Linked DNA regions of Magnetofaba australis IT-1. The protein of the gene in region 1 interacts with the protein of each later gene in a pairwise test. Links are inferred from orthologs where the notes say so. Each region holds a gene or a part of one and is shown on either strand. Other genes may lie near its edges.

The links. Proteins that work in one complex are often made in the same cells at the same time.
Region 2: the proteins of ssb (region 1) and priA interact in binary tests that used the Escherichia coli proteins (3 or more experiments, as listed by UniProt). The link is inferred for Magnetofaba australis IT-1 from one-to-one orthologs.

What each region holds. Positions count from the first base shown.
Region 1 is NZ_LVJN01000021.1:500,269-505,443, forward strand. What follows is about bases 1,447-4,211. They hold ssb (single-stranded DNA-binding protein), read right to left. Parts: upstream 3,227-4,211; coding sequence 2,666-3,226; downstream 1,447-2,665. Other genes in these bases: MAIT1_RS20830 (GTP-binding protein), read left to right, coding at 1,447-2,407; dctP (TRAP transporter substrate-binding protein DctP), read left to right, coding at 3,252-4,211. Outside these bases: MAIT1_RS20825 (GTPase), read left to right, coding at 1-929; more of MAIT1_RS20830, read left to right, coding at 926-1,446; more of dctP, read left to right, coding at 4,212-4,412; glycerol-3-phosphate 1-O-acyltransferase PlsY, read left to right, coding at 4,418-5,023; DNA-processing protein DprA, read left to right, coding at 5,030-5,175. UniProt on the Escherichia coli protein: Plays an important role in DNA replication, recombination and repair. Binds to ssDNA and to an array of partner proteins to recruit them to their sites of action during DNA metabolism. Acts as a sliding platform that migrates on DNA via reptation.
Region 2 is NZ_LVJN01000016.1:20,230-23,227, reverse strand. It holds priA (replication restart helicase PriA), read left to right. Parts: upstream 1-376; coding sequence 377-2,620; downstream 2,621-2,998. Other genes in the region: def (peptide deformylase), read left to right, coding at 2,872-2,998; MAIT1_RS05245 (hypothetical protein), read left to right, coding at 1-9.

The DNA of each region.
Region 1 (5,175 bases):
AGGCGTTGCGCTCCCATGTGGTGATCTACCTGTGCGACGGCGATTTGACGCGGGATCAATTCGCTGAACTCAGCGGCTTGATCGAACTGGGCAAGCCTCTGCTCATCGCCGTGAACAAGGCGGATCGCTACGCCCCCGAGGAGCGCGCCGCCATCATCCAGCGGATTGGCGAGCGTCTGGATGCCCTGCCACAACCGCCCAAGGCGCGCTATATCGTCGCCACCCAAGCGGGGGGCAGCGAGCAGGTGACCCGCATTGACGCTGATGGCGTCGCCACCATCGAAATGCGACCCATTCAACCGGATGTGCGGGAGTTAACCGCCACGCTGTCGCGCTTGATCGATGAATTGGGCGATGAGGAGTTGGAGCGGCGGCGCGACGCCGCCGTCTACGCCATCGCCGTGCGCAAACTGGATGATGCGTTGATGCAGCGTCGTCGTCGTCTGGGCGAGGCGCTGGTGGCCAACTACGCGCGCAAAGGGGTGCTGGGCGCCATGGCCGCCGTGGCCCCGGGCACCGACTTGATCATTCAAGGGGCGTTGGGCTTCGCCCTGGTGCGTGAGCTGTGCAAGCTCTATGAAGCGCCGTTGGGTCAGGTGGATCTGAAACAGATGCTCGAACGGGTGGAGGGGCGCGTAGCGCGCAACATCTCTCTGCTGTTGGCGGTGGCGGGCAATGTATTCAAGGCCTTCCCCGGGGTGGGCACGGTCACCGGCGGGGCCATGCACGCGGTGGCGTATGGATTGATCTTCGACAGTCTGGGTAAGGCGTTGGTGGATGTGCTGGAGGCCAACGGCTGCGTGGAGAGCGATCAGGTGGCGGCGCGGTTTGAGGAGAACCTCACCGTGGATATGGAGCGCCGCATGAAGGATATGGCCAAAATCGCCCTGGGCGCACTGGCGGGCAAGCGTCGGGATGACGCCTTATGAGAGCCTTCGACTCCCTGCGTAAGCGAGTGGCGCGCTGGCTGCCAACAAGCGCATCTGAAGAGTCAAAATCGGCCTCTGATCAAGCCCTTGACGTGGTCGAGTCGGAGGAGTTCCTGGCGTTACGCCCTGACGCCACCACACCGCTGTTTGGCGAAGCGGTGAGCGCCGACCGCAACACCCCGTTCGTGGGTGAAACCCATCTGCATCTAAGCGCCCGTTCCCTGCGTGAACTGCTGGATGATCCCCATGTGCCCGAATCGGTGCGTTACGCCCTGCGTCAGCAGTACGACGAAGTGGAAGCAATGCTGCACAAGGTCAATCAGGGACATATTCATATCGCCGCCTTTGGCCGGGTGAGCGTGGGCAAATCCTCCCTGCTCAACGCCCTGATGGGCGAGAAGCTCTTCTCCACCAGTCCCCTACATGGCGAAACCCGCGAGGCGCGCAAAGCCGATTGGCGCGAAGCGGGCCATGACGGCGTGTTCGTCATCGATACCCCGGGCATCAATGAGATCGACGGCGAAGAGCGTGAACGCCTGGCGCGCGAAGTAGCGGCGCGCAGCGACATCATTCTGTTCGTGGTGGATGGCGACCTGACCAATACCGAGTATCTGGCGCTGGCGGACCTGCTGCGGGATCGCCATCGCCCGGTGGCGCTGGCGTTGAACAAAGCGGATCGCTATGTGGGGGGTGAGTTGCCCCTGCTGCTGGAGACGCTGCGGGAGCGGGTGCGCGGAGCTATCGATCCGCAACTGGTGATCCCCTGCGCCGCACAGCCTTCGGAGTCCATCATCATCGAGACCGCTGCTAATGGCGCCGAAATCGAACGGCGGGTCAAACGTCCGCCGGATCTGGCGGCGCTGAAGAACGCCCTGCGTCAACTGCTCTCCCAGGAGGGCAAGAGCGTGGCGGCGGTGAATGCGGCGTTCCAGGCCGGACGCCTCTCCGATGAGATCGCCCAGGGGGTGACCGCCTATCATAAAGAGGCTGCCGAGCGGGTGATTCACACTTATTGTCTGGGCAAGGGCGCGGCGGTAGCGTTCAACCCCATTCCCGCCATCGACCTGCTGGCCATCATGGCGGATGCGGCGATGATCCTGAATCTGTCGCGGGTCTACAATCTGCCCATGTCGCGCACCGAGGCGGGGACGTTGATCAAGACCATCATGAAGCAGATGGCGGTGTTGATGGGCACGGTGTTTACGGTGCAGGCGGCGGCGTCGGTGCTCAAGGGCGCCAGTATGGGCTTTTCGACCATCTTTACTGCCGGGGCGCAGGGCGCGGTGGCCTATTACGGCGCCTATGTGGTGGGCAAGTCGGCGCAGGAGTATCTGGCGTTGGGCAAGTCGTGGGGTTCGGGTGGACCCAAGCAGACGGTGCGCAAGATTCTGGATTCGGTAGACCAGGAGACGCTGCTGGCGCAGGCAAGACAGGAGATTCTGGCGCAACTGTCGCGGAGAAAATCGGCGGAAAAATAGAACTGCACACAACGACCAATGTTTGCGTGATGCAGGTGGAGCTTGCGCTATCTATTGGCCGCCGACTGGTCGGCGGCGGGGTCTGGGGTCTGCGACCCCAGCGGGGTGTGGGGCGGCGCCCCACGGTGTGGAAGTTGGGAGCTCGAGGGCAAAGCCCTCGATATCTTTCATTTTCCCATATTTACAAATTTTAAACGTTACGCCATCACGCTTAGAATGGGGTGTCGTTTCGAATATTCATCCGTTACGCCATCACGCTTAGAACGGGATGTCGTCATCGAAGTCGGGGCCTTGATTGAAGTCGTCGGCGGGCGCCGAAGCCGGTTGAGGTTTGGCCGCCGGGGGCTGACCGCCGCCGCCGCCCTGCTGATAGGATTGACCACCGCCGCCGCCATAGCCGCCGCTGCGCTGGCCGCCGCCGTATCCACCGCCGCCGCCATAGCCGCCGCCACCCTCCATGCCGCCGCCCGCATTGGCGCGGTCGAGCAGGATGATTTGTGAATTATACCCGGAGACCTTAATCTCGGTGGTGTAGCGATCCTGCCCGCTCTGATCCTGCCACTTGCGCGTCTGCAGGCTGCCCTCAACGTAGACTTTGGAGCCTTTGCGCAGATAGTTTTGTGCAAATTCAGCTGTTTTGCCGAAGATCACCACACGGTGCCACTCGGTGCGCTCCTGACGCTGGCCCTGTTGATCGTTCCAGGTTTCGCTGGTGGCGATGTTCAGATTGGCCACCGCGCCGCCGCTTTGGGTGTAGCGCACCTCGGGATCCTGTCCGAGGTTGCCAATCAGTTGCACCTTGTTGAGGGAAAAAGCCATGGAAATCTCCTGAAAAGCGCGCGCAATGACGAAATCGACCAACGGGGTGGCGCGCGGCATTGTCGCCGCCGCCACAGATTGCGTATCTTATGCGGTTATGAACAGACTGAACACCATATCACCCTATGCGTTTTTGCGCATCGGCGCCATAGCGGCGCTGATGACGGCCTGGATGTTATACGCCGCCGATGCGCGCGCCGCCACCTATGTGTTGAATATCGGCGCAGTGCAGGGTGCGGAGATGGGCTACATCCACTCCCTGCGCGAGTTCTCCGCCGCCATTGAACAGGCCAGCGGTGGACAGTTCGACGTCAAGCTGCGTTTGAGTGGGCGTGAAGGCGACGAACTGGAACTGGTGCGCAAGACCATCAAAGGGGATCTGCGCGGCGCGTTCATCTCCGCCGCCACCTTGTCCACGCCGGTGCCTGCATTTCGCGTGCTGACCCTACCCAAATTGTTCAACTCCACGCAACAGGCGCGCAACTTTATCGGTTCGCGTTTGGATCGCAATCTACGCGTGCGCGCGCTCAAAAAGCGTTTCCAGGTGCTCGGTTACGGTTCGGCTGGTTTTTATGGCGTGTTGGCGCGTCCCAACGCTGCAGGCGAACCGGTCGAGGGTTGGCCGCAGATGGAGCGCGCCATCACCCGCACCGTGCGCGACAAGTGGCGCCAGAAGGTGTTGGACGCCATGCTGCTGCGCCCCGCCTTCGTACCCCCGGAAGGAATGGACGAAGCGCTCTCCAGCGGATGGCTCAACGCTATTGAAGCCAGCCCGGAAAGCCTGAGTCATGCGGGTTTGGCGACGGAAAATACGCGCTACTTCCCCACCAACCACCTGTATGGTTGGATGGTGCTGGTGGTAAACAATCACTGGTATCGCAGTCTGCCGTCGGAGTTGCGCACTCTGTTGCATTCACGCGCTGAACGGATTTTGACTGTAGGAATCACGCAAACCGCCGCCCAGGAGTCCAATCTGCTTGAGCAGTGGCGCGGCGGCTCGGGTCCGGTGCTGCTGAACCCTCCAGAGGCGGATCTGCTCAAACGTTTTCAGCCGCTGGTGTGGCGCGCCGCCAAGGATCTGGAGTGGCGTCTGCGCACTCGTGACGGCGTGCGCAAACTGTGGCTGGGCAACAATGGCTTCGATCCCAATCAAGCCGATGATCCCCAGTTGGCCGATGTGATGTGACAACCATGATAAATTTACAACCAACAGAAATCATTTATCTATTTTCCGCCTATCTGCTGGGAGCGGTGCCGTTTGGCCTGGTGATCGCCAAGCTCACCGGCGCAGGCGATATCCGTCAGCGCGGCAGCGGCAACATTGGCGCCACCAATGTGCTGCGCACGGCAGGCAAAAAGGCCGGCGCCGCTACGCTGGCGCTGGATATGCTCAAGGGCGCGGCCATGGCCGGTTTGGGCGTGTGGCTGTTTGGCGCGGAGTCGGTGGTGACCATTGCTGGCGCCTTGTTGGTGTTTGTCGGCCACTGCTATCCGATCTATCTGCGCTTTCGCGGCGGCAAAGGGGTGGCCACCGCGTTGGGGGTATTTCTCGCGTGGACGCCATGGGTGGGCGTGATTACCGCAGTTATCTGGCTGGCCTCGGCCAAACTGTTCCGCATCTCCTCATTGGCGGCGATTCTGGCCTTCATTCCTCTGCCTTTGGTGGCGCACTTTTTTGGCAATCCGGCGGCTGTAGTGGGCGGCGCCATGATTACTCCCTGGATTCTTTGGAAACATCGGGCCAATATTATTCGCATCATCCATGGCGAAGAGCCGCGTATTGGTCAAAAGGCCTGATCTGTCATGAGCGATTATCCCAAGGCTCATATCTCCTGGCTGCGCCTGTTAAGAACTCCAGGCATGGGGCCAGTTACCTTATGTCGTTTATTCCACCATTTTGGCTCGCCCATGGCGATTCTGGACGCCTGGCCGGAACTGCTGCTGGGCCG
Region 2 (2,998 bases), on another replicon or contig:
TCGTTGTGACAAAACCGTTTTTGGCAATTTCACGTTGGAAACTCCAGATACTGCTCCTTCACCACCATCCTTCCACACACACTTTTTGGCTTTCCCTGCATGAAATTCTAGTGCAGTTCGCCGTCCTGCGGACGACGGCCCCTACGGGGCCTGCTCACCCGCCGTTTCCCCTTTTCCTTTTGTGCTGGCTTGCTGTTCTGCGCTCCTCTCCACCCTCATACTGGCGCCGCCTATGTTCAATGGGGAAACGGCAACAGCAACGGCCACACCGTGGGGCGCCGCCCCACACCCCGCTGGGGTCGCGGACCCCAGACCCCGCCGCCGACCAGTCGGCGGCCAATTTTCGTCATAGCGGCTCCTCTGGCCTGGCGTTTTGATGTACCATCCGCGCATGTATGCCCAAGTCGCCATCAAAGGCCCCTACGGCGGCCTCTTCTCCTACACCATCCCCGATGCATTGCGCGAGGCCGCCATCCCCGGCGCCCTGGCTCTCGTCCCCATGGGGCGCGGCAATCGCACCGGCCTCATCTGGTCGTTGGCGGATACCTGCGACTACACCGGTGAGATCAAGCCCCTCGCCGATATCCTCGGCGATACGCCCCCCCTCAACGCCGAACTCATGCGTCTGCTGGACTACATCGCCCGCTATTATCGCCAAGCTCCCGCCAGCATCGCCGCCGCCGCCCTACCCGCCCATCTATTGCACGATCGCAAACGCCGCGTTATCTGGCTCGGCGAAACCGCCCCGCCCGACTCCCTCTCCCCCGCCCTGCGCGCCCTGGCCGACCATCTGCGCAAACGCAAGAACGGCTTGATGGAGTCCACCATCGCCCAGCACGTCGGGCGCGCCGGACTGGATCGTAAGCTCAAACTGTTACGCGATGACGGTTTGATCCGCATCGAAGAGAGCTGGGACGCGCGCCACAAAGCGCGGGAGAATCCCCACTGGGAGGCCGAGGAGCAGGCCGAAGTCCGCCAGCTTCATGAGCCGCCGCAGCTCACCGATGAGCAGCAGGAGGCGGTGGATGCGCTCAACGAGGCCATCACCGCTGGACGCTTCGCCCCCTTCTTGCTGCAAGGAGTCACCGGCTCGGGCAAAACAGAGGTCTACTTCCGCGCCGTGGAGACCGCCCTGGCGCAGGGTCGGCAGGCGTTGCTGCTGGTGCCGGAGATCTCCCTGACGCCGCAACTCACCGCCCGCTATCGGGTGCGCTTTCATGAGACTCTGGCGGTGTTCCACTCCGGGCTCACCCCGGCGCGGCGTCACGACGAGTGGCGGCGCGCCCGCTCCGGTCAGGCGCGGGTGATCATCGGCGCGCGCAGCGCCCTGTTCGCGCCGTTTGCCGATTTGGGCCTCATCGTGGTGGATGAGGAGCATGACGGCTCTTACAAACAAGAAGAGGGCGTGCCTTACCACGCCCGCGACATGGCCATCGTGCGCGCCAGCTTCAACCAGGCGGTGGTGGTGCTGGGCAGCGCCACGCCCGCCATGGAGAGTCTGCACAACGCCCAGCATGGGAAATATCACCATCTGCGACTCACTCAACGCGCCACCGGGGCCGACCTCCCCCCCATTGAGCTGGTGGACCTCTCCGATCCGCAGAACCGCGAGGGGATGCGCGCCCACAGCCTCATCGGCAAGACCCTGCGTGAGGCGATGAGCGAGACCCTGGCGGCGGGCAAGCAGTCGTTGCTGTTTTTGAACCGGCGCGGCTTTGCCCCGGCGTTACTGTGTAACCTCTGCGGCCACTCGGTGAGCTGTCCCAACTGTGCGGTGGCGCTGACGCTGCACAAAGGGCGCAATCAGTTGATGTGCCACTACTGCGACCACGTGGCCGACCCCCCCGACGTCTGCCCCGAGTGCGGCCAGTTGGGGTTGATCCGCTTCGGCCCCGGCACCGAACGGTTGGAGGAGGAGGTTAAACAGCGCTTCCCCGACGCCAACGTGGCGCGGCTGGATCGCGACGCGGTGAAGGGTTCGGCGGATCGTTTGGCCAAGACCCTGGACGCCTTCCGCAGCGGCGCGGTGGATATCCTGGTGGGCACGCAGATGATCGCCAAGGGGCACCACTTCTCCGGCCTTTCGCTGGTGGGGGTGATCGCCGCCGAGAGCGCCATGAGTCAGCCAGACTTCCGCGCCGCCGAGCGGGCGTTTCAACTGGTGACTCAGGTGGCGGGACGCGCCGGGCGCGAACGGGGGCAGACGGGTCGGGTGCTGGTGCAGACCTTCGACCCGCAGCACTACGCTCTCACCGCCGCCGCCTGTCACGACGCCGATCTGTTCGCTGATCAGGAATTACGGTTTCGCGCCGAGGCGGAGTATCCCCCCTTTTCGCGCATGGCGCTGGTGCGCTTCTCCTGTGAGGACCTGGGCGAAGGGGATCGTTTTGTCGCCGAATTGCGGCGCAATCTGCCTCATACCGAGGGCGCGTTGGTGCTGGGTCCGGCTCCGGCGCCGCTATCGAAGCTGCGCGGGCGGCATCGTTGGCAATTAATGATCAAGGGGGCGGATATCCGCATGGTGCATCAGGCGGTGGGCAGGATTCTGGCGGCGGCGGAGCCGTTGGCGGGGCGGAATCTGCGTATTGGCGTGGATATCGACCCACAAGCGTTTGTCTGATAGGTTAGGAAGTTTGTTGAACGAAATGCGCTGAACAGTGCTCAATAGAAGGCAAAATTCGTCGAGTTGAGCACGAAGCAAAACTAACGAGGGTCCAGGGAAATCATTTCCCTGGCGGGTCACGGGCAGAGCCCGTGCGGGTGCAGGGCAGAGCCCTGCCGGGTCCAGGGCGGAGCCCTGGTCGGGTCTGGGCTGAAAGCCCAGTCTCTTAAATCATCCAAAATATTCCACAGAGTTGCAGGAAAGCCGCAATGCCCATTCTTCCCATTGTCACCGCGCCGGATCCGGTGCTGAAAGCCAAAGCCAAACCGGTTGAAGCGGTCACCGACGAGATTCGTCAACTGATGGATGATATGCTCGAAACCATGTACGACGCCC